2 regions of the Citrobacter sp. MNAZ 1397 genome follow, and region 1 is predicted to be linked to the other one. Evidence: predicted binding sites of a transcription regulator. Region 1 holds the regulator's gene; the other holds the start of a gene.
The links. The regulator sigma-54, encoded in region 1, starts transcription at its own class of promoters, with help from an activator protein. The targets are predictions, from matches to a motif close to GTTGGCACANNTTTCGCTNT.

Region 1 (15,401 bases):
TAACCATCGGCCTGACGGTGATTGCCATTGTGACGGGTCTGCCGGAACTGGCAACCGCCATTGCCGGGGCACGTAAGGGAGAAGACGATATTGCGATCGGTAATATCATCGGCTCGAATATTTTCAACATCACGCTGGTGCTGGGTTTACCCGCGCTGATCGCGCCAGGTCATTTTAATAGTCTGGCTTTTACACGAGATTACGGCGTGATGTTACTGGTCAGCGTCATTTTTGCCCTCACCTGCTGGCGACGTAAGCAGCAGACAGGCAGAGGAACTGGCGCATTACTATTAGGCGGTTTTATCACCTGGTTAGCATTCCTGTACTGGGTTACGCCGCGTCTGACAGGATAATTGGACACACATTTATGTCGCATATCGATCTGCAACCGGGCTTCGACTTTCAGCAGGCTGGCCGGGACGTTTTGCAAATTGAACGTGAAGGTCTGGCCCAGCTTGACCAATACATTAATCAGGACTTTGCACAGGCTTGTGAAAAGATTTTCTATTGCAGCGGCAAAGTCGTCGTAATGGGGATGGGGAAATCGGGTCATATTGGTCGAAAAATGGCCGCAACATTCGCCAGTACCGGTACCTCTTCTTTCTTTGTTCATCCGGGAGAAGCGGCGCATGGCGATCTGGGTATGGTCGGGTCGCAGGATGTGGTGATCGCGTTGTCGAATTCCGGAGAGTCGAATGAGATCCTGGCGTTGATCCCGGTGCTCAAGAGACTGAAAGTATTCCTGATCTGTATGACAAGCCGTCCTGACAGCAGTATGGGTCGCGCGGCTGATATTCATCTGTGTGTGAAGGTGCCGCAAGAGGCCTGTCCATTAGGGTTGGCGCCGACCTCCAGCACTACCGCCGCGTTGGTAATGGGAGATGCTCTGGCAGTCGCACTGTTGAAAGCCCGGGGTTTTACCGCTGAGGATTTTGCGCTTTCTCACCCAGGCGGCGCGCTTGGACGTAAGCTCCTGTTGCGGGTCAATGACATCATGCACACCGGGGATGAAATTCCGCATGTGAGCAAAGACGCCACGCTGCGTGACGCTCTTCTCGAAATCACGCGTAAGAATTTAGGCCTGACGGTGATTTGCGACGATCTGATGAAGATCGAAGGCATTTTTACCGATGGCGATTTGCGCCGTGTCTTTGATATGGGCGCAGATGTACGTAGTTTAGGGATTGCTGAGGTAATGACGCCTGGAGGTATCCGCGTGCGTCCTGGCACACTGGCGGTGGACGCGCTTAATCTGATGCAGTCCCGCCACATCACCTCTGTTTTGGTTGCAGATGGCGACCAATTGCTGGGTGTGGTACATATGCATGATTTGCTGCGCGCGGGCGTGGTGTGAAAAAGGATCGAAGAATGAGTAATGTTGGAGCGTCGCTTGCGACATGCTACGGACCCGTCAGTACGCAGGTAATGGCGAAGGCAGAAAAAATTAAGCTGTTAATTCTTGATGTAGATGGTGTTTTATCGGATGGATCCATCTACATGGGTAATAATGGAGAAGAGTTGAAAGCGTTCAACGTCCGCGATGGTTACGGTATCCGCTGTGCATTAACATCCGACATTGAGGTTGCCATTATTACTGGCCGAAAAGCTAAACTGATGGAAGACCGCTGCGAAACGCTGGGCATTACGCACCTCTATCAAGGACAATCAGATAAGTTGTTAGCTTATCGCGAGTTATTGAACAAACTTTCTCTGGTACCGGAACAAGTTGCGTATGTCGGAGACGATCTCATCGACTGGCCTGTGATGGCAGAAATTGGTTTAAGCGTGGCGGTGGCGGATGCGCATCCGCTGCTGATTCCCCGGGCGGATTATGTCACCCGTATTGCAGGCGGACGCGGTGCGGTTCGTGAAGTGTGTGATTTGTTATTGCTGGCGCAAGGCAAGCTTGATGAGGCCAAAGGGCAATCAATATGAGTAAAACCAGACGTTGGGTCATCATTGTGCTGTCACTGGTCGCACTGATACTGATTGGGGTGAACCTGGCCGATCGCGAACAGACTGAACAAGTTACGGTTAACAATACTGACCCAACGTATAAAAGCGAGCATACCGATACGGTAGTCTACAGTCCGGAAGGTGCGTTGAACTATCGGCTGATAGCACAGCATGTTGAATACTATTCTGCTGATGCTATCACCTGGTTTACCCAGCCAGTGCTGACGACTTTCGACAAAGATAAAATTCCTGACTGGTCCATCAAGGCGGATAAAGCGAAGCTGACCAATGACCGGATGCTTTATCTTTATGGGCATGTTGAGGTCAACGCCCTGACTGCGGACGCTCAACTGAGAAAAATCACGACGGATAACGCCCAGATAAACCTGATCACGCAGGATGTCGCCTCTGATGATCAAGTCACGTTATACGGAACAACATTTAATTCCACCGGCCTGAAAATGCGCGGCAATTTACGCAGCAAAAACGCCGAGCTTATTGAAAAGGTTAGAAGCTCCTATGAAATTCAGAACAAACAAACTCAGCCTTAATTTTGCCCTGGCCAGTGTCCTTTTTGCCGCCAGTCTTCCGGCGCTTGCGGTAACTGGCGATACCGAGCAACCTATCCATATCGATTCCGATCAGCAATCGCTGGATATGCAAGGGAATGTGGTGACCTTCACTGGCAATGTTGTCGTAACGCAGGGCACCATCAAAATCAACGCCGACAAGGTTGTGGTTACGCGCCCAGGTGGCCAGCAAGGTAAAGAGATCATTGATGGCTACGGTAATCCTGCCACCTTTTATCAGATGCAGGATAGCGGCAAACCCGTAAAAGGCCATGCTTCCCAGATGCACTATGAGCTGGAAAAAGACTTCGTGGTCCTGACAGGCAATGCCTACCTTGAACAGCTTGATAGCAACATCACGGGCGACAAAATTACCTATCTGGTGAAAGAGCAGAAAATGCAGGCTTTCAGCGATAAAGGTAAACGCGTGACGACGGTTCTGGTGCCGTCGCAGTTGCAGGATAAGAACAACAATCAAACCCCGGCTCCGGCGCAAAAAAAGAGTAATTAATTCGTTATGGCAACATTAACTGCAAAGAATCTCGCCAAGGCCTACAAAGGCCGCCGTGTGGTGGAAGATGTCAGTCTGACAGTCAATTCAGGCGAAATTGTCGGGCTGCTCGGTCCTAACGGTGCAGGTAAAACCACAACGTTCTACATGGTCGTGGGTATCGTGTCGCGTGATGCGGGCAATATCATCATCGACGATGAAGATATCAGCCTGCTGCCGCTGCATGCCCGGGCGCGTCGCGGTATCGGCTACTTGCCGCAGGAAGCCTCTATTTTCCGGCGCCTGAGTGTATTTGACAATCTCATGGCAGTACTGCAAATTCGCGATGATCTCACATCCGAACAGCGCGTGGATCGGGCGAATGAGTTGATGGAAGAGTTCCATATTGAACATCTGCGCGACAATATGGGGCAGGCGCTTTCTGGCGGCGAACGCCGTCGTGTCGAAATTGCTCGTGCGCTGGCGGCAAACCCTAAATTTATCCTGCTGGATGAACCGTTTGCCGGCGTTGACCCGATATCGGTCATTGATATCAAACGCATCATTGAGCACCTGCGTGATAGCGGGCTTGGCGTGTTGATTACCGATCACAACGTTCGCGAAACGTTGGCGGTGTGTGAGCGTGCTTATATTGTCAGCCAGGGGCATTTGATCGCGCACGGTACGCCTCAGCAAATCCTTGAAGACGAACATGTTAAGCGCGTATATCTTGGGGAAGACTTCAGACTCTGATAGGGTAGGGTTTATTGACGTGTTTAGTCGGAGAGTACTGCTCTGAATATGAAGCAAGGTTTGCAATTAAGGCTCAGCCAACAGCTAGCCATGACGCCACAGTTGCAACAGGCTATTCGCCTGCTGCAACTGTCCACGTTGGAACTTCAGCAAGAACTCCAGCAAGCTCTGGAAAGTAATCCATTGCTTGAGCAAACCGATCTTCACGAAGAAGTGGATGCGCAACAATCTCAGGATAATGAAGGCCTGGATACTGCCGACGCTCTCGAACAAAAAGAGATGCCCGAAGAGTTGCCCCTGGACGCCAGTTGGGATGAAATCTATACCGCTGGCACCCCGTCTGGCAGCAGCACCGATTATCTTGACGATGAACTGCCTGTTTATCAGGGAGAGACCACCCAGTCGCTGCAAGATTACCTGATGTGGCAGGTGGAGCTCACCCCTTTCTCAGACACCGATCGCGCCATTGCGACTTCAATTGTCGACGCTGTTGATGACACAGGTTATCTCACCGTTCCGCTGGAAGACATCCTGGAAAGCATGGGCGATGAAGAGATCGGTCTGGATGAAGTCGAAGCGGTACTGAAACGTATTCAGCGTTTCGATCCGGTTGGCGTCGCGGCCAGAGATCTACGCGATTGCCTGTTGATCCAGCTCTCTCAGTTTGCCAAAGAGACCCCCTGGTGTGAGGAAGCGCGTTTAATCATCAGCGATCATCTGGATCTGCTCGCAAACCACGACTTCCGTACGCTGATGCGCGTAACACGTCTGAAAGAAGAAGTGCTGAAAGAGGCGGTCAATTTAATCCAGTCTCTTGATCCACGTCCGGGTCAGTCAATCCAGACAGGTGAGCCCGAGTATGTTATCCCTGATGTCCTGGTGCGTAAGCACAATGGGCGCTGGACGGTCGAGCTCAACTCCGACAGCATCCCTCGTTTGCAGATCAATCAGCACTATGCCGCCATGTGCGGTGGTGCGCGTAACGATGCCGACAGCCAGTTTATCCGTAGCAATCTGCAGGAAGCGAAATGGCTGATTAAAAGCCTTGAGAGTCGCAACGACACCCTGTTAAGGGTGAGCCGCTGCATTGTTGAACAGCAGCAGGCGTTCTTCGAGCAAGGCGAAGAATTTATGAAACCGATGGTTTTGGCCGATATCGCTCAGGCCGTCGAGATGCATGAATCCACGATTTCCCGTGTCACGACCCAAAAATATCTGCACAGTCCGCGTGGCATCTTTGAGCTTAAATATTTCTTCTCCAGCCATGTGAATACCGAAGGCGGTGGCGAAGCCTCGTCGACGGCTATCCGCGCACTGGTGAAGAAATTAATTGCCGCAGAGAATCCTGCGAAGCCGTTGAGTGACAGTAAGCTGACTACCATGCTCTCCGATCAGGGTATTATGGTAGCGCGGCGAACCGTTGCGAAGTATCGAGAGTCTTTATCCATTCCGCCGTCTAATCAGCGCAAACAGCTGGTGTGACTTAACCGATAAGGAAGACACTATGCAGCTTAACATCACAGGACATAACGTCGAGATAACCGAGGCCCTGCGCGAATTCGTTACCGCGAAATTTGCCAAACTCGAACAATATTTCGAAAGGATCAATCAGGTCTATGTTGTGTTGAAAGTGGAGAAAGTGACTCATATCTCGGATGCGACCCTGCATGTAAACGGGGGGGAGATTCATGCCAGTGCGGAAGGACAAGACATGTATGCTGCCATCGACGGTTTAATTGATAAACTGGCGCGGCAACTCACGAAACATAAAGATAAACTGAAACAACACTAATTGTCCGGGCACTCGTCTGGCGCGTATCACCCTGCCGCAACCCGGCAGGGTGTCTGCACTGGCGACGCTTAGGTGAAATTATGATGAATAACGATTCCGCTCTTCAATTGAGCAATGTCCTTAACCAGGAATGTACCCGTAGTGGTGTTCACTGCCAGAGCAAGAAACGTGCGCTGGAAATTATCAGTGAACTGGCAGCAAAGCAGTTGAGCCTGCCACCACAAGTGGTCTTCGAAGCGATCCTGACGCGTGAGAAAATGGGCAGTACCGGTATTGGTAACGGTATCGCCATCCCTCACGGAAAACTCGAAGAAGATACTCTTCGTGCCGTTGGTGTTTTTGTGCAACTGGAAACACCCATCGCCTTCGATGCTATTGATAACCAGCCAGTCGATCTGCTCTTCGCGCTTCTGGTTCCCGCCGATCAGACCAAAACCCACCTGCATACGCTTTCGTTGGTGGCCAAGCGTCTGGCGGATAAAACCATCTGTCGCCGTCTGCGCTCAGCGCAAAGCGATGAAGAGTTGTACCAGATCATCACGCTGACAGAAGGCGAAAATGACGATGCGTAACGCAACAGCTTCCCTTGTGTCGCTGGTTCTGAGGAGAATTGGCCCATGGTCCTGATGATCGTGAGTGGTCGTTCGGGCTCAGGTAAGTCAGTGGCCCTGCGCGCCCTGGAAGATATGGGATTTTACTGCGTCGATAACCTGCCGGTCGTTCTTTTGCCGGAGCTGGCAAGAACGCTGGCTGACCGTCAGACGTCTGCCGCCGTCAGCATCGATGTGCGTAATATGCCGGAATCGCCGGAAATTTTTGAGCAGGCAATGAGCAGCCTGCCGGATTATTTTTCTCCGCAACTGCTGTTCCTGGATGCCGATCGCAACACGTTGATCCGCCGCTACAGCGACACACGTCGTCTGCACCCTCTTTCCAGCAAAAACCTGTCGCTGGAAAGCGCCATCGATGAAGAGAGTAATCTGCTGGAGCCACTGCGCTCACGCGCCGATCTCATCGTCGACACATCGGAAATGTCCGTTCATGAACTCGCCGAGATGCTCCGTACCCGACTGTTGGGTAAACGCGAGCGCGAACTGACTATGGTGTTCGAGTCCTTTGGCTTTAAGCATGGTATCCCTATTGATGCCGATTACGTGTTTGACGTTCGCTTCTTGCCTAACCCGCACTGGGACCCGAAATTACGCCCGATGACCGGGCTGGATAAACCGGTTGCAGCCTTCCTTGACAGACATACGGAAGTGCACAATTTTATTTACCAGACCCGCAGTTATCTCGAACTGTGGCTACCAATGCTGGAAACCAATAATCGCAGCTATTTAACGGTAGCGATTGGATGTACCGGCGGTAAGCACCGTTCCGTCTATGTTGCTGAACAGCTTGCAGACTATTTCCGCTCACGCGGTAAAAACGTTCAGTCTCGTCATCGTACGCTGGAAAAACGGAAAACATGACCGTAAAACAAACTGTTGAAATCACCAATAAGCTGGGTATGCACGCGCGCCCGGCGATGAAACTGTTTGAACTGGTTCAGGGCTTTGATGCTGAGGTACTGTTGCGTAACGACGAGGGAACCGAAGCCGAGGCTAATAGTGTGATTGCGCTTCTCATGCTGGACTCCGCGAAGGGCCGACAAATTGAGATAGAAGCGACGGGCCCTCAGGAAGAAGAAGCGCTGGCGGCTGTCATTGCGCTCTTTATCGCCGGGTTTGACGAAGACTGACAACGCGCGTTTTCCCTCTCCAGGCGGAGAGGGAATCATCAATGCAGTTTATTGCGCGCCAGGAAATCCTCTCCTCCAAGCTGACGCATCTGGCGCATAATCCACGCCTGTCGGCTGCGCACATACCCTGAAGGCGCATCAGCGCGAAAGCGTACCGGATTCGGCAATACTGCTGCCAGCAATGCCGCCTCAGCCATCGTCAACTTGCTGGCAGGTTTATGAAAATAACGCTGCGAAGCCGCCTCCACGCCAAAGATACCATCGCCAAATTCAGCAATGTTCAAATAGACGGTCAGAATACGCCGCTTTGTCCAGACAGCCTCGGTGACCAGGGTTAAACCCGCTTCAAAGCCTTTTCGCACCCAGCTTTTGCCGTCCCAGAGCAGCAGATTTTTAATGGTCTGCTGGGAAATGGTTGATGCACCGCGAATCCGATTTTCATGCTGCTCATTGTGCGATAAGGCCTTTTCAATCGCGCCAAAATCAAGCCCCCAATGGTCCGGGAAACGCTGATCTTCAGCGGCAATCACTGCCAGCGCCACCCAGGGTGAAATCTCGTCCATACCCACCCAGTCCGAATGAGCAACATAACCGAAATCCCCCGTCAGCCAGGCCCCCACTTGCCGTTCGACCATGACGGCTGAAAACGGTACCGGCATAAAACTGAACAGCAAAATACCACCGCCCCAGAAGATTCCCAGCGCCAGGACCACACGGAGTAATAGCTTTTTGATTTTCGCCATGAGTGGGCCACGCAACCCTCTCATTCAGCGAGCACCAGAACGCGGGAGACCAGTTTTTCGATCCCTGTAGCCGCCTCCGCAATATTCTGCGCCAGCATGTACGCCGGTGTGGTCACCACTTTGTTATCCTCATCGACCACAATATCGTCGACAGGGCAAGGCACGTGTTCAGCACCCATATCTTCAAGCACCTCCGCCGTATCGATATCCGTTCCAATCGTCAGGCGCAACGGAAAATCAAAGATTTTCGGCAGCATCGCAGGCGCAATACAGATAAAACCGAGTGGTTTTCCCGCCTGGTGCATCTCCAGAACCAACCGTTTCAGATCCGGGTCAACCACACATTCACTACCGAGACTGGCAAAGCTGCTCAGATTTTTCGCTGCGCCAAATCCGCCGGGCACAATCAGCGCATCCAGATCGTTTATTGATGCCTGCGCGATCGGAAGGATCGCACCACGAGCAATGCGGGCCGCCTCGATCAGCACGTTTCTACTTTCACTCATCGGTTCACCCGTGAGATGATTAATGACATCGGTCTGACGCTTGTCAGGCGCAAAGCATACTGCCTCAGCGCCTTCACGAGCGATCGCCAGCAGGGTAATGACAGCTTCGTGGATTTCCGATCCGTCATAAACGCCTGATCCGCTGAGAACAACACCGATTTTTTTCATTTTGCTCGTCCTTTATGCAACGTACTCGGGATAATTAAATATTTTGATAAGGGCGCTATGCTTCACACATTTCACTGATTGATGTAACAAATACTTTAAGATTTGCTATCTTATGTGCGTGCAGTTCAAATTTTCCCGACTGCGCCCTTGATAAAAAAATATAACTTTACGGCGCAGCCACGATTTCCCTGGTGTTGGCGCAGTATTCGCGCACCCCGGTTAATCCGGGGTCATTTTTTTCCAGCGGTTGCTACCCACGCTTTCAATACATCCACATCGTGCTGCCACTCTTGCTTCATCTCTTCAACCCATTCACCGACGTTATCCCACCAGGCTGGCAGATCGGGTGACTGAATTTGCTGACCCAGCTGTTGCAGGTGACGAAGGCCGACCGATCCAGCGGCACCCTTGATCTTGTGCCCCTCTTCGACGATCCCTTTTTGATCCCGCGCAGTGAGATTTGACTCCAGAACGCTCAGATAGCCCGGCATCATTTTCTCAAATACCGCCAGCCCATCGGTAATCAGCTTCGGCCCAACCAGATCGATATACTGCTCAAGCATCGGGATATCCAGCAGGTTTTGTGATTTTTGACCATCGGTATGAGACATTGCGCCTTGCTCCTCTTCTTCGTCCGCATCCCAGAATTTCTTAATCATGGCAGTTAATGCCGGGACCGCCAGCGGCTTGCTTAAGACATCGTCCATCCCTGCATCCAGATATTCTTTTTTATCTTTCAGCACGTTGGCGGTAAGCGCCACCAGCGGTGGTAAATCGTCGCGGGCAAACTGGCTGGTGAGAATGCGCGAGATGTCCAACCCGGTCATATCCGGCAACTGAATATCGAGCAGTACCAGATCGTATTCGCCGGGTTTAAACATCTCCAGCGCGGCCTTGCCGGTCATCGCAACGTCCACGCTACTGCCCAGTTTTTCCAGAACGGAACGGGCAACGATCACGTTAAGTTCAATGTCTTCCACCAAAAGCACATGCAGCGCTGGCAGCGGCATATCATCGTCTTCAAAGGCATCTTCCACCTCCTCCGCTACCGCAGGCGCGTGAACGGTCAGCGTGAAGATAGAGCCTTTGCCCGGCTGGCTGGCAACAACAATGTCACCGCCCATGTTTTTCGCCAGACGACGTGATACGGCGAGGCCAATCCCTGTGCCGGTAGCAGGCTTGCCGCCATGGCTGTCTTTCACCTGGTAATACATGGCGAAAATTTTATCCAGCTCATCGCGAGGAATGCCAATCCCGGAATCTTCGACCTCGAAGTGCAGCATATCGCCTTCGTCATAGCGCACACGTACGGTGACTTGTCCCTCACGGGTAAATTTGACGGCGTTGCTGATAAGGTTCCACAGGATCTGTCGCAACCGCGTACCGTCAGTGACCACCTTATGCGGTAACGGCAGCGTAGGCTCCATGACAAAGCGCAGACCTTTCTGGTGTGCCTGCAGGCCGGAAAGGTTCTCCAGGTCGGCAAGGAAGCTGGTGAAATCCACCGGCTGATTATCGAGCTGGACTTTACGGCGTTCCATTTTATCCATGTCGATAATATCGTTGAAGATATTGCCCAGAGTGACGGCAGAAACATGGATAGTTTTCAGGTATTTTTCCTGCTCAGCCGTTAAATCAGTATCCAGAAGAATTCGGCTCAGACCGACGATGCCATTAAGCGGCGTACGCAGTTCGTGGCTGATAGTGGAAATAAAGGTGGTTTTATCGCGGCTGGCACGTTCCAGGGCGTCCTGATAGCGTTTACGCTCGGTAATATCACGCCCGAAACCCATCAAGCCGTGGCGCTTACCTACGCGGTCATAGTAGGGCACCTTACGGATTTCAAAGCAGGCTTTTCGCCCATCCGGATAATCCAGCCACTGTTCATAGGTCAGCGAAACATTGTGGCGAAACACCTTCTCATCGGTCTCGATAACCTTTTCCGCCGCTTCCGGCGCATAGACATCCTGCGGTTTCAGGTTAATCAGTTGCTTCTCGCTTTTGCCCGTCAGCAGTTCCATCGCCCGGTTACAGCCGGAAAACTCTTTGTCTTCGTTGCGATAGAAAACCAGGTCCGGGGAGGCATCGAGGAAAGAGCGTAAAAATGTGGATTGCTGTTCAAGCTGAATCTGCGTCTGCTCGCGCTCCTGCATCTCTACTTTAAGCTGCTCAAATGTCGACTGACGTTCAGCTTCGGCTTTCTCGCGATCGGCCATCTCCTGGTTAAGCCGGGTGATGTTGTCCTTAAGTTGAATATTGAGTTTGAGGTCGCGATCGCGCATTTCTTCCAGTTTGTCCACCAGCCGCGAAAGGCGCTGACGTGACTCTTCAAGTTGCTCAACGACAACCGATAAGAAATAGACCGCCCAGGGGGTAATCAACAAGCCAAAAAATATAGAACGAATGACGTCGATGCTCGCCACCTGCCCCTGCAATACCATCGTCACCGCCATTTGCACGACGATAGCCAGCACCACCAGCGCCAGGGCAAGTAACAGGGAGAAACGAACCAGCCCGAGCTTCATCATCAGGTCGACGTAATACTGCGCCAGTAAACGGATTTGCTTCATAGCGATTTCCTTAAACAATTCCGCTCAATAATACCCAATTCTGAGCAACGCGTTGAAGGTTGTGCGAAAAATGCGGTGTCAGGCAACCGTCACGGCTGGATCCATGGGCGGCCCAATGCGGAACCCTGCACACCATGTTCAGTAAGATAACGATCCAGCTCCACCATTCCCGTCCAGCGATTTTCACACCACAACGGCGCCAGCAGCGTCGGACGGCGAGCGCTGGCGGAGACGCGATGGTAAATCACCTCCGGTGGCGTTGCGCGGATCATCTCCCCGGCAGTGACAGTATAGTCTTCCAGTTCAATGCCCTGCAGACGGCCCGCCTCCCAGGCTTTTGCCATGATGCTGCCCTTCACAATATGCAGGGGATGCAGCTTGATACCGTCTACGCCTGTCTCTACCACACGATGGAGGGTTTGCAGGCATTCCGACTGCCCTTCACCTGGCAAACCAACAATAAGATGACTACATACTTTCAACCCGCGCTCGCGAGCCAGACGGGTGGTCTGCTGATAACAGGCGAAATCATGCCCACGGTTAATACGGTGCAGTGTTTTATCGTGTGCGGTTTGCAATCCCAGTTCGAGCCAGACCTCATAGCCTTGATCGTTATACTCACTCAGTAAATCCAGCACCGCCTCGGGTACGCAATCCGGGCGCGTGCCGACGCACAGGCCAACAATGCTGGCCTGGCTTATCGCCTGTTGATACATAGAACGCAGCACCTGTACTTCGGCCCAGGTACTGGTGTAAGCCTGAAAATAGGCGAGATAACGTTTAGCACGATTCACCAGGTTCGCCTGATGTGCCAGCTGTTCGGCAATGGAGTGATGCTGCTGCGCCTCATCGGCGAAGGAGGCCACATTACAGAACGTGCAACCGCCCCGACCGATAGTGCCATCACGATTCGGGCAGCTAAAACCGCCGTGAAGCGTCAATTTATGAACCTTTTGCCCATAACGACGGGCAAGATCCCCACCAAACATATTGACTAATTTTTGTAACTGCATAATCTGACAGGCCGTGCCTTTGAAAAGGGCCAAGCCTGCCATTTTTAGCTTTCGACGGCGATGATGTGGATCAATCGCCCGGCAAGGCTTTTATTCATTGCATAAACAGTCAAGATTACCGCCATTTCATTCACCTCTCCGGCAATTACTTTTCCTTATGTTCAGGCGATATTTTGCAGAAATACTGTCGCAAGTGAAAAACAGTGTGTTCCTGCGCCTGTAAGAACATTCTCAGAATAATATTCTGAAATCTATATTAGCCTTAGTAGGGTAGCGCATTAACAACGCTTCCCGATAGTGAGTCAGATCACATTACTCTGCCGCTCAGCGTTGGGCTTATTGATTGTAAATAAGGTTAAATTCAATTATATATCAATACATTAAATAAGCTTTAGCACATTATTAGATAAATAAGCCTGGCATTTGACCTGTGTACGGATTCCCGATAAGTTGGGAATCCGCTGGAAGCTTTCTGGATGAGTGGTCTGCTCATCATATTTATGCAGTTATTGAGATTCCCTCTTAAGCAAGTCCTCAACACTTGTGTACCGATGCGAAAAGGAAATTAAAGAGGGCGACATGCGAGGCTTTATTAGCCCCGTCGCCATGCTCTTGCTGTGCCCGTGCGCAATCGGTATCGGATGGGAATCCCGCAGAGCCTGGGGAGGTTCACTGATATGTTGTACGATAAATCCCTTGAGAGGGATAACTGTGGTTTCGGCCTGATCGCCCACATAGAAGGCGAACCTAGCCACAAGGTAGTGCGTACCGCTATTCACGCACTGGCCCGTATGCAGCACCGTGGCGCGATCCTCGCTGATGGTAAAACCGGCGACGGTTGCGGCTTGCTGCTGCAAAAACCCGATCGTTTCTTCCGTATCGTTGCGGAAGAGCGCGGCTGGCGTTTAGCCAAAAACTATGCCGTTGGTATGCTGTTCCTGAATAAGGATCCTGAGAAAGCCAGCGCATCACGCCGTATTGTAGAAGAAGAACTTCAACGTGAAACCCTGTCTATTGTCGGCTGGCGCGACGTGCCAACCAACGAAGGGGTACTCGGTGAAATCGCCCTCTCCTCGCTGCCCCGTATTGAGCAAATTTTTGTTAACGCCCCGGCTGGCTGGCGCCCGCGTGATATGGAGCGCCGTCTGTTTATCGCCCGTCGTCGCATTGAAAAACGTCTGCAGGAAGATAAAGAGTTCTACGTTTGTAGCCTCTCGAACCTGGTAAATATCTATAAAGGTCTGTGTATGCCGGCTGACCTGCCGCGCTTCTACCTGGACCTGGCGGATCTGCGTCTGGAATCGGCCATTTGCCTGTTCCACCAGCGCTTCTCCACCAACACTGTACCGCGCTGGCCGCTGGCACAGCCGTTCCGCTATCTGGCGCATAACGGTGAAATCAACACCATCACCGGTAACCGTCAGTGGGCACGCGCGCGTACCTACAAATTCCAGACCCCGCTGATCCCGGATCTGCATGATGCGGCGCCGTTCGTCAACGAAACCGGTTCTGACTCCAGCTCCATGGATAACATGCTCGAACTGCTGCTGGCAGGCGGGATGGATATCGTGCGCGCCATGCGCCTGCTGGTACCGCCAGCCTGGCAGAACAACCCGGATATGGACCCGGATCTGCGCGCATTCTTCGACTTCAACTCCATGCATATGGAACCGTGGGATGGCCCGGCGGGCATCGTGATGTCCGATGGCCGTTTCGCGGCCTGTAACCTCGACCGTAACGGCCTGCGTCCGGCACGCTATGTCATTACCAAAGACAAGCTGATTACCTGCGCTTCCGAAGTGGGTATCTGGGATTATCAGCCTGACGAAGTGGTCGAAAAAGGTCGCGTCGGTCCGGGTGAATTGATGGTTATCGATACCCGTGGCGGTCGCATTCTGCACTCCGCAGAGACCGATGACGATCTGAAAAGCCGCCACCCTTATAAAGAGTGGATGGAGAAAAACGTCCGCCGTCTGGTGCCGTTTGAAGATCTGTCAGATGATCAGGTTGGCATCCGTGAAATGGACGACGATCTGCTGACAAGCTATCAGAAGCAGTTTAACTACAGCTTCGAAGAGCTGGATTCGGTTATTCGCGTACTCGGTGAAAACGGTCAGGAAGCGGTGGGTTCAATGGGTGACGATACCCCGTTCGCCGTGCTCTCCAGCCAGCCACGTATCATTTACGACTACTTCCGTCAGCAATTTGCGCAGGTGACCAACCCGCCAATCGACCCGCTGCGTGAAGCGCATGTCATGTCGCTGGCCACCAGCATCGGTCGCGAGATGAACGTCTTCTGTGAAGCAGAAGGCCAGGCGCATCGTCTGAGCTTCAAATCGCCGATCCTGCTGTACTCCGATTTCACGCAGCTCACCACCATGAAAGAGGAGCACTATCGCGCAGATGTACTGGACATCACCTTCGATGTGACCGAAACCTCGCTGGAAGAGACGGTGAGAGCGCTGTGCGACAAAGCAGAACAGATGGTGCGTAACGGCACCGTGCTGCTGGTGCTGTCTGACCGTAACATCGCCAAAAACCGTCTGCCGGTACCGGCACCGATGGCTGTTGGCGCGGTGCAGACCCGTCTGGTTGAGAAAAGCCTGCGCTGCGATGCCAACATCATCGTAGAAACCGCAAGCGCCCGCGACCCGCACCACTTCGCTGTGCTGCTGGGCTTCGGCGCCACCGCGATTTATCCGTACCTGGCCTATGAAACACTGGCGAAACTGGTCGACACCAAAGCCATTGAGAAGAATTACCGCACGGTGATGCTGAACTACCGCAACGGCATCAACAAAGGGCTGTACAAGATCATGTCCAAAATGGGCATCTCGACGATTGCCTCTTACCGTTGCTCAAAGCTGTTCGAAGCCGTCGGTCTGCATGAAGAGGTGTCCGAGCTCTGCTTCCAGGGTGTGGTCAGCCGCATCAGTGGCGCAGGTTTTGCGGACTTCCAGCAGGATCTGCTGAACCTCTCCAAACGCGCCTGGCTGGCACGTAAACCGCTCGAAGCGGGTGGTCTGCTGAAGTACGTGCATGGCGGTGAATATCACGCCTATAACCCGGACGTGGTGCGCACGCTGCAACAAGCCGTTCA
Region 2 (15,401 bases), on a different contig from region 1:
GCCCCCTTTTCTTGTCAAAATACGACCCTATACGCAGCGTCGGGAAACTGAGTGACTGCGCGAGGTCTACAGTCACCTACAGCGGAGTGTTGTTACACCATGATGGACAATTTACGCACGGCAGCAAACAGCATCGTGCTCAAGATCATTTTCGGCGTCATTATCGTGTCGTTCATTTTGACCGGCGTCAGTAGCTACCTTATTGGCGGTAACAATAATTATGCCGCAAAGGTTAATGACCAGGAGATTGGTCGCGCGCAATTCGAAAATGCGGTTGCCAGTGAACGTAATCGTATGCAGCAGCAACTGGGTGACCAGTTCTCAGAGCTGGCCGCGAATGAAAACTACATCAAATCTATGCGTCAGCAGGTGCTGAACCGTCTTATTGACGAAGCATTGCTGGATCAGTACGCGCATAACCTGCACCTGGGCATCAGCGATGAGCAGGTTAAGAAAGCGATTTTCTCCACTCAGGCTTTCCAGACCAACGGTAAATTCGATAACGACCGTTTCAACGGTATCGTCAACCAGATGGGTATGAGTGCGGACCAGTATGCGCAAGCGCTGCGCAATCAGTTGACATCTCAGCAACTGATCAACGCAGTTGCCGGCACTGATTTTATGCTGAAAGGTGAGACGGACGAGCTGGCGGCGCTGGTTTCCCAACAGCGCGTTGTGCGCCAGGCGCTGATCGACGTAAATGCGCTGGCGGCAAAACAGAGCGTAAGCGACCAGGAGATTGCCGGTTTCTATGAGCAGAACAAAACCCGCTTTGTCTCCCCTGAGCAGTTCCGCGTCAGCTATATCAAGCTGGATGCGGCCAATATGCAGCAGAACGTCAGCGACGCGGATATTCAATCTTACTATGATCAGCATATGGATCAGTTCACGCAGCCGCAGCGTAATCGCTATAGCGTGATTCAGACCAAAACGGAAGATGATGCGAAAGCCGTACTGGACGCGCTGAGCAAAGGGGCTGATTTTGCCGCACTGGCGAAAGAAAAATCTACCGACATCATCTCTGCCCGTAACGGCGGTGATATGGGGTGGCTGGAGCCGGCCACCACACCTGACGAACTGAAAAATTCGGGCCTGAAAGACAAAGGCCAACTGTCAGGTGTGATCAAATCTTCCGTTGGCTTCCTGGTGGTGCGCCTTGACGACATTCAGCCTGCAAAAGCGAAACCGCTGAGCGAAGTGCACGATGAGATCGCCGCAAAAGTGAAGCAGGATAAGGCGCTCGATGCCTGGTACGCTTTGCAGCAGAAGGTGAGCGAAGCTGCAAGCAACGATAATGAGTCTCTGGCGGGCGCTGAGCAAGTCGCCGGGACAAAAGCCGTTGAAACCGGCTGGTTTAGCCGTGACAGCCTGCCGCAAGAACTCAATTTTAAACCGGTTGCCAATGCTATCTTTGATGGTGGTCTGGTCGGGGTGAACGGTGCGCCAGGCAGTAACTCTGACATTATTACTGTCGATGGTGACCGTGCCTTTGTGCTGCGTGTGAGCGAGCATAAAGCAGAAGCGATCAAGCCACTGGAAGAGGTTAAAGCTCAGGTCAGTGATATCGTTAAGCACAACAAAGCGGAGCAGCAGGCCAAACTGGATGCTGACAAGCTGATCGCTGAACTGAAAGCGGGTAAAGGCGACGATGCGCTGAAAGCCGCAGGGTTAAGCTTTGGTGCAGCCAAAACATTGACCCGTACCGGTCAGGATCCGATTAGCCAGGCCGCATTTAGCCTGCCGCTGCCGGAGAAAGACAAACCGGGTTATGGCATAGCGAACGATGCTCAGGGCAATGTCGCGATTCTGGCGTTGGATGAAGTAAAAGCCGGTACTATGCCGGACGATCAGAAGAAAGCGATGGTTCAGGGAATTACCCAGAACAATGCCCAGATTGCTTTCGAGGCACTGATGACCAACCTGCGTAAAGAGGCCAAAATTAAACTTGGCGCCATTATGGAACAGCAGGAATAACGAGACGCCTCCCACAAATATTGCAATGCTTTGCAATTCAAAAGGCCGCTTTCGCGGCCTTTTCCACATTTGTCATCCGCCATTTGTACCGTTTTCCCCGCTTGTTTATCGTAGCGTCGTTGTTAAACACCAAGGAGAAACAGCATGAAACATGGAATCAAAGCACTTCTACTGACCCTGTCTTTTGCCTGCGCTGGCATTAGCCATAATACGCTGGCGGCCCCTGCCGATACTGGCGCCAAAGCCCCTGCAGTACAAACTAAAGCCGATAATGGCGCGACGCCGGTGGCCAAAACACCTGACGCGGTAAAAAGTGCCGACGAGGATGGCACCAGAGTCAGCATTAACACGGCCAGCGCCGAGGATCTGGCGCGGGTGATGAATGGCGTGGGAATGAAAAAAGCCCAGGCGATAGTCAGCTACCGGCAAGAATACGGGCCGTTTAAAACCCTGGACGATCTCAAGCAGGTGCCTGGTATGGGGAGCGCGCTTGTTGAACGCAACCTCGGAAACCTGACGCTGTAAAAGATGGGGCTTGCGTAGTCGCGAAATTTTGCCAGACTAAAGAGGTCATACCAGTTATGGCCTCTGTTCCTATAACAAAAGTGAAGGTTAAAGCGCTATGCAGACTCAGATCAAAGTTCGTGGTTATCACCTCGATGTCTATCAGCATGTGAACAATGCCCGTTATCTGGAATTCCTGGAAGAAGCGCGTTGGGATGGGCTGGAAAACAATGAAAACTTTAAGTGGATGACGACGAACAACATCGCGTTCGTGGTCGTCAACATCAATATCAACTACCGTCGTCCTGCCGTGCTGGGCGATCGTCTGACCGTGACCAGTCACGTTAAACAGATTAATGGACGAAGCGGCGTGCTTAGTCAGGTCGTGACGCTGGAGCCTGGAGGCGAAGTGGTAGCCGACGCACTGGTGACCTTTGTGTGTATCGATCTGAAAACGCAAAAGGCGCTGGCGCTGGAAGGGGAGTTACGTGAAAGGCTGGAGGAGATGATCCGCGAAGAGGCGTGACACTACAGCAAACTCACCCGGATGCGGCACAAATGCCTTATCCGGGCGACGCGATTATCACAGTGGATACACAATGTAGCCAGGGTAAGCGGACCCGGGAATGTCGACCGAGACGTTAGCCCAGATCAGTAAAAGCAAAACGGCAATATTTTTAGTGTTTGCTCCCTCTCTCCGTGGAGAGGACACCTGGCCGCACAGCAGGTAGCCCGGGTAAGCGCAGCGCACCCGGGAAACCAGAAGGGTGCGTTACTTCAACCCGGTTTTCTTTTTCATGGCAGCCATCACCCCGGCCTTATCGGCCAGGTAGTGGCGCAGACCATTCGCCCGCAGGTTACAGGCGGCACAGTGTCCACAGCCATCGCCTTTGATGCCGTTATAGCAGGTCAGCGTCTCATTGCGCACCAGTTCCAGCTTGCCCCAGTAATCGGCCAGCGCCCAGGTTTCGGCTTTGTCTATCCACATCAGTGGCGTTTCAAAGCGAATGTCTTTCGCCATGCCCAGATTCACCGCATGGTTCAGGGCTTTGACAAATTCGTCACGGCAGTCCGGATAACCCGAAAAGTCGGTTTCGCAAACGCCGGTAATCACTGCCTCGGCCTGCACCTGATACGCATAAATCGCCGTCAGGGTTAAAAACAGAATATTGCGCCCGGGCACGAACGTATTCGGGATACCACTGGCATCAGGCTGATAATCCGGCACCGGGATGCTGTCGCGTGTCAGGCTACTGACCGCCAGTTCATTCAGTAACGTCACATCAAGGACTTTATGCGCTCGGGCGCCTGACTGTAACGCCAGTTCGCGCGCCACATCGATTTCCGCACGATGACGCTGACCATAATCGAAGGTGACACAATGCACTTCATCGTATTGTTGCAACGCCTGAATCAGACAGGTTGTAGAGTCTTGCCCGCCACTGAACACGACTACGGCACGTTTCATAAGGAATCCCGGTATTCATTCATAAAGGCGCTATGGTAGCGCGTGCGGATTGCCTCGACCAGCTTCTTCACCGCGCCGGGGCCGGTAGCCAGGCCTGAGTAAAATCAAACCAGCCACGAGTGTTCAGTCGAATGCCTTCGACGCCAGGGGGGGCGCTAATGCGATACTGATAATTAAACAGCGGTGTCAGTATGGCCTGATCCATCAGATGGCTGAATACCGCCTGCAACGCCTCGCTACGTGCAGTTTCATCCGGCACGCTTTGCACGGCATCGAGCGTCGCCTGCATATGAGAAAATTGCGCGCGGCTGAGTACATTGGGCCAGACCGGATCGCAGCGCAGCCACTGTTCCAGGGCATACTCCGGGGCTTCGCCAATCAGCCTGTCCCCCATCATTAAATCCGCCTGTGCCAGTGCACTGCACCCATCCCAGGTCTTCGCATCATGAAAGATCAGCGTAACTTCGCAACCGAGCACGGCCAGATAATGTTTGAACTGTTGCGCCATGGTGTGTAACTCCACTGGCAGATGGTAAAGCAGGGTTAACCTGGACGGTAGCTCAACACTCTCATCCGGCGGCCACCGTGGAATCGTCCAGCCAGGGAGTAGCTCTTTACTGGGCGTAATGAGATTTTCATCCAGTGGCAGCGTGTCCAGCAACGACGTCTGATGGATGATCTGCACAAGCCGCCGTGATTGTGCCGGAGTGAGATTTGCGCCAATACGCTGTGTCAGATAACAAAACCCCAGGCTGACACTGTTACTCACGGGCTGCAGGTGCACGAGCTCATCGGGTTCGCCAATCGCAATCTGCACAGGATGACGACAACTGGTCCCGAGATTCTGCTCAAAAAGCTGCGGTGTAATCCAGAACTCCACAGCTTTCAATAAGGGATGGGTGAGGTGGTACTGCTCATGACTTTCCAGCCTGACCAGGTCATTACTGAATGAGGTAAGACGGAACGGCCCGGTACCGATAAGCGGCATTTGCGGATGCGCCAGTGTGGTGGCATAGCTGGCAAGCCGGTGCGCCAGCCAGAAATCCGGATGATGTAGCGTAAACGTCAGGCAGTGTGAGTGGGTGGCCTCCACGCTTTTGACGCTGGCAAAAAGTGTCCGTAAAGCGGGCAGCTCAAGGAGAAGCATAAAGCGCGTTTGTAACTGGCGAATATCCACAACATCGCCGTTGTGCCAGTGCAGCGTCGTGCGAATATGAAACCGCCAACGCAGCTTGTCCTCGCTAATATCCCAGTGATGCGCTAAATCGCCCTGCGGTAAAAAGCTATCGTCAACGAAGCGCGTCAGGCCAGAGAAGATTTGCCCGGCAAGATGCTGTTCCGCCCGGCCGGGTAAGAACCCCTGGCGTAGCGGCTCCAGGGGACGGTAGTAAGGAATGCGCAACGTCGGGGTGTCGTTTTGCCAGAGCCCGCCGAGGAAGGGGTTCAGTAAGATGCGCAAATCTTCCGGTGCGAGCTGCGCCAGCGCCAGCGCATTTTGTTGCTGACCCTCATTAAGCGCCTGCTCCATCATCTCCTGGCGCAAGGATTCCGGCGTGCGCAAAAACTGTAACGCCGCACGTTTACCCCGGCCGGAACGGGAGTCCCAGTGCAGCCAGCCTGCTTGCTGCATTTGACGTAACAGCGTACGCATATGGCGTTCGCTGCAAAAACAGCGTGTGGCAAGTTCTGCCACGCTGACCTGTTGCGCTTCGCCTGATGAGACCTTCCAGAGGCGCTGGTATTGATTGAGTCGGTTAAGAAGTCGCATAAACCCGGAACAATTATCTCTATCTGCTCACTATTACTTCCGTATATATCAGGCAATACTTCTGCGCAATACACGGCATCACATCTGGAGATGAAATATGGCCCGGCTGGCTGCTTTTGATATGGACGGTACTTTGCTCATGCCCGATCACCGCCTTGGTGAGCAAACGGTGGCAACGTTACGCCGTTTGCGTGAACGCGACATTACTCTCACTTTTGCGACCGGCAGGCATGCGCTGGAGATGCGCAAACTTATCGACATTCTCGCGCTGGACGCTTTTTTGATAACCGGTAACGGCACACGCGTCCATTCTCTGGATGGGGAGCTTTTACATCGCCAGGATCTTGATCCCGAAGTGGCTGAACTGATACTTCACAGCAAATGGGATACGCAAGCCAGCATCCATGTGTTTAACGATGACGGCTGGATGACGGATAAACCTGTCCCGGAGGCGTTGGACGAACATATCTACAGCGGGTTCACTTACCAGTTGATGGATCTAAAGCGGCTGCCTGCCCATGACGTGACCAAAGTCTGTTTTGTGGGAGAACATGACGACCTGTGCCGCCTGCGCATCCAGCTTAATGAGGCGTCAGGCGGACGCGCTAATTTATGCTTTTCCGCGTCTTATTGTCTGGAGGTATTACCGCTCGGTTGCAACAAAGGGTCGGCGTTGGCCATGCTCAGCTCGCGGTTGGGCGTGCCGATGCAGGATTGTATGGCGTTTGGTGACGCCATGAATGACAGAGAGATGCTGGCAAGTGTAGGGCGCGGCATGATCATGGGAAATGCCATGCCACAGTTGCGTGCCGCGCTTCCACACTTACCGGTTATCGGACACTGCCGCGATCAGGCCGTATCGCACTTCTTAACGCATTGGCTGGATACACCTAATCTTCCTTATTCCCCCGAATGATGAGATCTTTCCAGCAGCCAGGTTGAATACCTGGCTTTTTTATTTCACCAGCGCGTTAATTTCTTCCTGCCATGGGCGAACATCGCCGATGTTGGCTTCAACCCACAGCGGGTTGTAGTAGGTATCAAGATAACGATCGCCACTGTCACACAGCAGGGTCACGATAGATCCGCTCCGCCCCTCGTCGCGCATACGCGACGCCAGTTGTAATGCTCCCCACATATTAGTGCCGGTCGATGCGCCAACCCGACGGCCCAATTGTGTTTCCAGCCATTGGGCCGTCGCCACGCTGGCAGCATCGGGTACCCTCAGCATCTCGTCCACGACATCAGGAATAAATGACGGTTCAACGCGTGGTCGGCCAATCCCTTCAATTTTACTCCCCACCGCAGAGCGTAGCCCTGCCTCGCGGGTTTGCCAGAAATCGAGAAACACCGAGTTTTCTGGATCTACCACCATCAGTTCAGTGCTGTAGCCCTGGCAACGAATATAACGCCCGATAGTTGCCGATGTGCCGCCCGTCCCGGCACTCATGACGATATAGTCCGGCACCGGATGTGGCTCGTTTTTCATCTGGCGAAAAATGCTGTCTGCAATGTTGTTATTACCCCGCCAGTCGGTGGCGCGCTCGGCATAGGTAAACTGATCCATATAATGGCCATTCAGCTCGCGAGCCAGCATTTCTGAGGCCGCATAAATCTCGCAGGCGCTCTCCACGAAGTGACAGCGACCCCCGTAAAATTCAATCTGCTCGACTTTTCGTTTGGCTGTGCAATAGGGCATAACAGCAATAAACGGTAACCCCAGCAGACGGGCAAAATAAGCTTCTGAGACTGCCGTTGAGCCGGATGACGCTTCAATAATGGTGGTGCCTTCTTTAATCCAGCCGTTGCAAAGACCATAGAGAAAGAGCGAACGCGCCAGACGATGTTTGAGACTCCCGGTTGGATGTGTACTCTCATCTTTCAAATAGAGCCGAATGCCGGGAAAAGCAGGCAGTGCGAGACGGATCAGGTGCGTGTCCGCAGAGCGCTGATAATCGGCATTGATTTCGTTAATAGCATGCTTAACCCAGTCACTGTTCATACATCATTTCCATTTATCATTTTGTGCCCAGATTAGCGGAAAATGCAGGAAAAATTGTTGCCATTTAAACTTTGAAATAGACTGTTAAGAGAAAAATTTTCTCCCGGAAGACGTAATGCTAGATAAAATAGATCGTAAGTTGCTTTCTTTGCTCCAGCAGGACTGCACACTCTCTTTGCAGGCGCTGGCAGATGCCGTTAATCTGACCAGCACGCCATGCTGGAAACGTCTAAAGCGGCTGGAGGAGGAGGGCATCCTTCTCGGGCGCGTGGCCGTGCTGGATGCGGAGAAACTTGGCCTGAGTCTGACCGCATTTGTGCTGATCAAAACCCAGCATCACAGCAGCGACTGGTATTGTCGTTTCACCGCTGTAGTCTCGGAAATGCCGGAAGTCCTGGGATTCTGGCGTATGGCGGGGGAGTATGATTACCTGTTACGCGTTCAGGTTGCGGACATGAAGCGTTATGACGACTTCTACAAAAAACTGGTTAATAGTGTGCCTGGCTTGTCCGATGTGACATCCAGTTTTGCGATGGAACAGATTAAATACACCACGGCTTTGCCCATTGAATAACCCTCCCGGCGGTAGCCGGAAAAATCACGTTCAGGATGTAACCGCGTGCGATTATTTGCTCAGTTAAGCTGGTACTTTCGCCGGGAGTGGCGACGTTATCTCGGTGCTGTAGGCCTGCTTATCATTATTGCGATTTTACAACTCGTCCCGCCTAAGGTGGTGGGGATCATTGTTGACGGCGTTACCCGCCAGCACTTTACCTCGTCGCAGGTCATGATGTGGGTAGGTGCGCTGGTGCTGATTGCTATCGTCATCTACCTGCTGCGTTATGTCTGGCGCGTCTGGTTGTTTGGCGCGTCGTATCAACTTGCTGTCGAGCTACGCGAAGATTTTTACCGCCAGCTCAGTCGCCAGCATCCGGAATTTTATCTGCGCCACCGTACCGGTGATTTAATGGCGCGCGCCACGAATGACGTTGACCGGGTGGTGTTCGCCGCCGGGGAAGGTGTGCTTACGCTGGTGGATTCACTGGTGATGGGCTGTGTGGTGCTGGTGGTGATGTCCACGCAGATTAGCTGGCAATTGACGCTGCTTTCCCTGTTACCCATGCCGATTATGGCCATTTTTATTAAGCATTACGGTGACCAGTTGCATCAGCGCTTCAAGCTGGCGCAGGCGGCGTTCTCCTCGCTTAATGATCGTACCCAGGAAAGCATGACCAGCATTCGCATGATCAAGGCGTTTGGTCTGGAAGACAGGCAATCGGCGCTGTTTGCCGCCGAAGCGGCTGATACCGGGGCGAAAAACATGCGTGTAGCCCGCGTCGACGCCCGTTTTGATCCGACCATTTATATTGCTATCGGTATGGCAAATTTGCTGGCGATTGGAGGCGGGAGTTGGATGGTGATTCAGGGCTCGCTCACACTGGGGCAGCTCACCAGCTTCACCATGTATCTTGGATTAATGATTTGGCCGATGCTGGCGCTGGCCTGGATGTTTAACATCGTTGAGCGCGGTAGCGCCGCTTATAGCCGTATCCGCGATATGCTGGCGGAAGCGCCGGTTGTCACCGACGGCACTGAACCGGTTCCGGAAGGGCGCGGTAGCCTGCAGATTGCGATTCGTGAGTTTACTTATCCGCAAACGACACATCCGATTTTGTCGAATGTGAACGTCTCTCTGTTACCTGGCCAGATGTTAGGGATTTGCGGACCAACGGGGGCGGGTAAATCCACCTTGCTGTCGCTGATTCAACGCCATTTTGATGTTGAGCAAGGGGACATTCGTTTCCATGGGGTGCCGCTGACGCAACTGAAACTTGATGACTGGCGCAGCCGCCTGGCGGTGGTGAATCAGACGCCGTTCCTGTTTTCCGATACTGTCGCCAGTAATATTGCGCTGGGCAAACCTGGCGCGACGCAGGAAGAGATTGAACATGTGGCACGACTGGCCAGCGTACATGAGGATATTTTGCGACTGCCGCAGGGCTACGATACCGAAGTTGGCGAGCGTGGCGTGATGCTCTCCGGCGGGCAAAAGCAGCGTATCTCTATTGCGCGAGCGCTGTTGCTTAATGCAGAGATTTTGCTCTTGGATGATGCGCTCTCTGCCGTGGATGGCCGCACCGAGCATCAGATTTTGCACAACCTGCGTCAATGGGGGGAGGGGCGTACGGTGATTATCAGCGCCCATCGCCTGTCGGCGCTCACGGAAGCCAGTGAGATTTTAGTGATGCAGCATGGACATATCGGGCAGCGCGGACAGCATGAACAGCTTGCGCGTCAGCCCGGCTGGTATCGCGATATGTATCGCTATCAGCAACTGGAAGCGGCGCTGGATGACGCCCCTGAGGAGGCGGTTGATGCGTAAGTTTGTGCAGCAGTGGCCCACCCTGAAACGTCTGCTGGTTTACGGTTCCCCGTGGCGTAAACCACTGACAAAAGCCGTCGTGATGCTGTGGGTTGCGGCGGCGGCGGAAGTCTCCGGTCCGGCGCTAATCAGCTACTTTATCGATAATATGGTGGCCAGGAGCTACCTGCCTGTTGGTCTGGTGGCGGGAATGGTCGTGGCCTATATTGGCCTGCAGATGCTGGCGGCCGGGCTGCATTATGCCCAGGCGTTACTGTTTAACCAGGCCGCCGTCGGCGTGGTGCAGCGGTTGCGTACCGACGTGATGGATGCCGCGTTGCGACAGCCGCTGAGCGCGTTCGATACCCAGCCTGTCGGGCAGATCATTTCACGAGTGACCAACGATACCGAAGTGATCCGCGATCTCTATGTGACGGTGGTGGCGACGGTATTGCGCAGTGCGGCACTGATTGGCGCAATGCTGGTGGCGATGTTCAGCCTCGACTGGCGCATGGCGCTTGTCGCGATTTGCATCTTCCCGGCAGTGATCATCGTGATGTTGATTTATCAGCGTTACAGCACGCCGATTGTACGCCGCATGCGGGCCTACCTGGCCGATATCAACGATGGTTTCAACGAAATCATCAATGGGATGAGCGTAATTCAGCAGTTTCGCCAGCAGGCGCGATTTGGTGAGCGCATGGGGTCGGCAAGCCGTTCCCATTATCTGGCGCGAATGCAGACGCTACGCCTCGACGGCTTCCTGTTGCGTCCCTTACTGAGCCTGTTTTCCGCGCTGGTGCTGTGTGGCCTGTTAATGCTGTTTGGTTTTAGCTCGGCTGGCACGATGGAAGTGGGGGTGTTGTATGCCTTTATTAGCTACCTTGGCCGCCTGAATGAACCGTTAATTGAGCTGACGACCCAGCAGTCGATGCTCCAGCAGGCGGTAGTAGCCGGGGAGCGTGTCTTTGAGTTGATGGACTGTCCACGCCAGACTTATGGTTATGACGATGAGCCGTTAAAAAGCGGAGCGATTGAGATTAACGATGTCTCGTTTGCTTATCGCGATGACAGTCTGGTACTGCAGGATATAAGCCTGAATGTCCCTCCCCGCAGCTTTGTGGCCCTCGTGGGGCATACCGGCAGCGGTAAAAGCACGCTCGCAAGCCTGCTCATGGGGTATTATCCGCTGACCAAAGGGGAAATTCGTCTGGATGGCCGACCGCTGTCCGCGCTGAGCCACAGCACATTGCGTAAAGGGGTGGCGATGGTGCAGCAAGACCCGGTGGTGATGGCGGATACCTTCTTCGCCAACGTTACGCTGGGGCGCGATATTTCAGAGGAGCAGGTCTGGCATGCGCTGGAGGTTGTACAACTGGCCGGGCTGGCGCGTGACATGCCGGAAGGGATTTATACCCGCCTGGGCGAGCAGGGGAATAATCTCTCCGTCGGGCAGAAGCAATTGCTGGCGCTGGCCCGTGTTCTGGTTGATACGCCGCAAATCCTGATTCTGGATGAAGCCACGGCAAACATCGACTCAGGCACCGAAAAAGCCATTCAGCAGGCGCTGGTGGCGGTCAGGCAGCGCACGACACTGGTCGTGATTGCACACCGACTTTCAACGATTGTCGAGGCGGAAACTATCCTTGTTCTCAATCGCGGCCAGGCCGTTGAACGGGGTACGCATCAGCAACTGCTTGAGGCAAAAGGGCGCTACTGGCAGATGTACCAATTGCAACTGGCAGGAGAAGAGCTCGCCGCCAGCGTCCGAGAAGAATCGCTAATCGCCTGATGCACCAAAATTAAGCATGCTACTAACAGGATTCGCTGTTGGTGCAAAAAAGTAACGCACCACGCACTGTCGTGGTGCGTTTTTCTTTTCCAGGAACAATCTGAACCATTCCCATTTTCATCGCTGCGCTATGACAACCTTCTTCTACGGCTTAACAACCTGAAATTTTCCCGTTTTTCAATTTTGGCACACCGCTTGCAATATCTCTGGCGTGTTAGCTGCGGCCATTATCGATTTTCGACTGGAGGGGGATCTATGAAGCTGGTTACCGTGGTAATTAAGCCATTCAAACTGGAAGACGTTCGTGAAGCGCTGTCTTCAATTGGTATTCAAGGGTTAACCGTGACCGAAGTGAAAGGTTTCGGACGTCAGAAAGGGCACGCTGAGTTGTACCGCGGTGCGGAGTACAGCGTTAACTTCCTGCCAAAAGTGAAGATTGATGTGGCGATTGCTGACGATCAGCTTGATGAAGTAATTGATGTCATTAGCAAAGCGGCCTACACCGGAAAAATTGGCGACGGCAAAATTTTCGTTGCTGAGCTGCAACGCGTCATTCGTATTCGTACCGGCGAAGCCGACGAAGCGGCACTGTAATACCTGGCACACAGTGAGGGGATGGGTAAATGAAGAAAGCAATATTAAAAGCGGGTCTGGCCTCGCTGGCTCTACTGCCATGTCTGGCCATGGCAGCCGATCCGGTTGTCGTCGATAAAGCCGACAATGCCTTTATGATGATTTGCACCGCGCTGGTGCTGTTTATGTCAATTCCGGGCATCGCCCTGTTCTATGGTGGTTTAATCCGCGGTAAAAACGTTCTTTCTATGCTGACGCAGGTTGCGGTTACCTTCGCGCTGGTATGCGTACTGTGGGTGGTTTACGGCTACTCTCTGGCCTTTGGCACTGGCGGCAGTTTCTTCGGTAGCTTCGACTGGGTGATGCTGAAAAACATTGAGCTGAAAGCGCTGATGGGCACCATCTATCAGTATATTCACGTCGCGTTCCAGGGGTCGTTTGCCTGCATTACCGTCGGACTGATTGTCGGCGCGCTGGCAGAACGTATCCGTTTCTCTGCGGTACTCATTTTCGTCGTGGTATGGCTGACACTCTCCTACGTGCCGATTGCACACATGGTATGGGGCGGCGGTCTGCTGGCAACGCATGGCGCAATGGACTTTGCAGGTGGTACTGTTGTTCACATTAACGCCGCCGTTGCCGGTCTGGTGGGGGCTTACCTGATTGGTAAACGTGTCGGTTTCGGTAAAGAAGCCTTTAAACCGCACAACCTGCCGATGGTGTTTACCGGTACAGCGATCCTCTACTTTGGCTGGTTTGGCTTCAACGCGGGTTCTGCGAGCGCGGCGAACGAGATTGCCGGTCTGGCTTTCGTGAACACCGTGGTGGCAACAGCGGGCGCGATTCTCTCCTGGGTCTTCGGTGAGTGGGCTCTGCGCGGCAAACCGTCTCTGTTGGGCGCCTGTTCTGGTGCGATTGCCGGCCTCGTGGGTATCACCCCGGCTTGTGGTTACGTTGGTGTGGGTGGCGCGCTGATCGTGGGTATCGTTGCAGGTCTGGCGGGGCTGTGGGGTGTGACTGCTCTGAAACGCTGGCTGCGTGTTGACGACCCTTGCGATGTGTTCGGTGTCCATGGCGTGTGCGGTATCGTGGGTTGTATCATGACGGGTATCTTCGCAGCCACATCTCTGGGCGGCGTGGGTTATGCCGAAGGCGTGACCATGGGTCATCAGGTTCTGGTACAGTTGGAAAGTATCGCCATCACTATCGTATGGTCTGGTATCGTTGCCTTTATCGGTTACAAACTGGCTGATATGACCGTAGGGCTGCGTGTTCCGGAAGATCAAGAACGCGAAGGGCTGGACGTCAACAGCCACGGCGAGAACGCCTACAACGCCTGATCGAACTGAGTTATCTCCTGAGCAACAAAAGCCTCCCATCGGGAGGCTTTTGTTATTGTGTGGAAGGTCAGACCGATGTACCGCGGTTACGCATCACCCCTTCCTGTACCGTGGAGGCGACCAGTACGCCATCCCGGTTATAAAACTCCCCACGAACAAAACCGCGTGCGCTGGATGCCGAGGTGCTTTCTACACTGTAAAGCAGCCAGTCGTTCAGATCGAACGGGCGATGGAACCACATTGAGTGGTCGATGGTGGCGACCTGCATGCCTTTTTCAAGGAAACCAACGCCGTGTGGCTGGAGCGCAACCAGCAGGAAGTGGAAGTCAGAGGCGTAGCCGAGCAGATATTGCTGGACACGTAAGTCCTGCGGTAACGTGCCATTGGCGCGCATCCAGACCTGGCGGGTCGGCTCTGCGACATGTCCTTTTAGCGGGTTGTGAAATTCCACAGGACGGATTTCAATCGGTTTATCGCCGAGAAATTTCTCTTTCACCAGCGGCGGTAAAAACGCGGACAGCTCGCGGGCAATTTCTGTTTCGGATTTCAGCGACTCCGGCGCGGGCGCATAAGGCATCGCCTTCTGATGCTCATATCCCGGCTCCGGCGCCTGGAAGGACGCCGTCATATAAAAAATCGGTTTTCCGTTTTGAATAGCCGCCACGCGACGGGCGCTAAAGCTGTTACCGTCACGTAATACTTCAACGTCATAGATGATGGGTTTCTGGCTGTCGCCGGGGCGCAGAAAATAGCTGTGAAAAGAGTGCACCAGCCTGTCTGCCGGTACCGTTTCTTTTGCCGCATATAACGCCTGACCAACCACCTGACCGCCGAACACCTGGCGCAGACCTAAATCTTCGCTCTGCCCTCGAAACAGACCTTCCTCTATTTTTTCCAGATTCAACAATGACAACAGATTTGTAAGCGCCTGACTCATAGGTGTCCTCAATAAAAATAAAACCGACGCAGCGGATTCCTTATTCAGTATAACCTGGAAATAAAAGTGGTCCGATGGGTGCAATAATCTGAATAGATGGGGGTTTGCAGGCAAATATCAGTGACCTGTGCCACACTTGTACTCGTTACGATGGTCCAACCACACATTCTGGCAGAAAACATTCTTGCTGGTGCATAGAAGATAAGGAGAACTCATGAAACTCGTGCACATGTTAAGTGGTTTAGCAGTCGCTGTAGCGCTGACTGCCTGCGCAAAGAAAGCCGCAGACATTCCAACGCCTGCACCAAACCCGCAGGCACCTGCGGCGAGTACGGCGGCGATAACCCAACCTAACGTCTCTGGTACGGTATGGATCCGCCAGAAAGTGGCGTTGCCGCCGAATGCGGTCCTGACCGTCACTGTCTCTGACGCCTCCATGGCCGATGCGCCGTCTAAAGTGATTGCCCAAAAAGCAGTACGTACCGAAGGTAAACAGGCACCGTTTAGCTTTGTTTTGCCGTTTAATCCGGCAGACATCCAGCCTAATGCACGCCTGCTGCTGAGTGCGGCTATCACCATTGATGACAAAATGGTCTTTGTCACCGAGACGGTTAAACCGATCATTAACCAGGGCGGTACGAAAGCTGACCTGACACTGGTTCCGGTACAGCAGACAGCTAT

Region 2: the regulator sigma-54 is predicted to act here: its motif matches at 12,053-12,072, upstream of glnK (P-II family nitrogen regulator).

What each region holds. Positions count from the first base shown of each region.
Region 1 is NZ_JAKIVH010000004.1:339,274-354,674, forward strand. It holds gene L2097_RS21175 (calcium/sodium antiporter) at 1-353, shown strand, start outside; gene kdsD (arabinose-5-phosphate isomerase KdsD) at 368-1,354, shown strand; gene kdsC (3-deoxy-manno-octulosonate-8-phosphatase KdsC) at 1,369-1,935, shown strand; gene lptC (LPS export ABC transporter periplasmic protein LptC) at 1,932-2,507, shown strand; gene lptA (lipopolysaccharide ABC transporter substrate-binding protein LptA) at 2,476-3,036, shown strand; gene lptB (LPS export ABC transporter ATP-binding protein) at 3,043-3,768, shown strand; gene rpoN (RNA polymerase factor sigma-54) at 3,817-5,250, shown strand; gene hpf (ribosome hibernation promoting factor) at 5,273-5,560, shown strand; gene ptsN (PTS IIA-like nitrogen regulatory protein PtsN) at 5,641-6,132, shown strand; gene rapZ (RNase adapter RapZ) at 6,178-7,032, shown strand; gene npr (PTS phosphocarrier protein NPr) at 7,029-7,301, shown strand; gene mtgA (monofunctional biosynthetic peptidoglycan transglycosylase) at 7,340-8,044, opposite strand; gene elbB (isoprenoid biosynthesis glyoxalase ElbB) at 8,065-8,718, opposite strand; gene arcB (aerobic respiration two-component sensor histidine kinase ArcB) at 8,949-11,288, opposite strand; gene mnmL (tRNA modification radical SAM protein MnmL/YtqA) at 11,378-12,301, opposite strand; gene gltB (glutamate synthase large subunit) at 12,979-15,401, shown strand, end outside.
Region 2 is NZ_JAKIVH010000001.1:2,905,959-2,921,359, reverse strand. It holds gene ppiD (peptidylprolyl isomerase) at 100-1,974, shown strand; gene L2097_RS13730 (helix-hairpin-helix domain-containing protein) at 2,119-2,499, shown strand; gene L2097_RS13725 (YbgC/FadM family acyl-CoA thioesterase) at 2,597-3,004, shown strand; gene queC (7-cyano-7-deazaguanine synthase QueC) at 3,251-3,946, opposite strand; gene L2097_RS13715 (SgrR family transcriptional regulator) at 4,014-5,714, opposite strand; gene cof (HMP-PP phosphatase) at 5,812-6,630, shown strand; gene L2097_RS13705 (PLP-dependent cysteine synthase family protein) at 6,670-7,716, opposite strand; gene L2097_RS13700 (Lrp/AsnC family transcriptional regulator) at 7,832-8,290, shown strand; gene L2097_RS13695 (SmdA family multidrug ABC transporter permease/ATP-binding protein) at 8,336-10,099, shown strand; gene L2097_RS13690 (SmdB family multidrug efflux ABC transporter permease/ATP-binding protein) at 10,092-11,870, shown strand; gene glnK (P-II family nitrogen regulator) at 12,126-12,464, shown strand; gene amtB (ammonium transporter AmtB) at 12,494-13,783, shown strand; gene tesB (acyl-CoA thioesterase II) at 13,851-14,720, opposite strand; gene L2097_RS13670 (YbaY family lipoprotein) at 14,935-15,401, shown strand, end outside.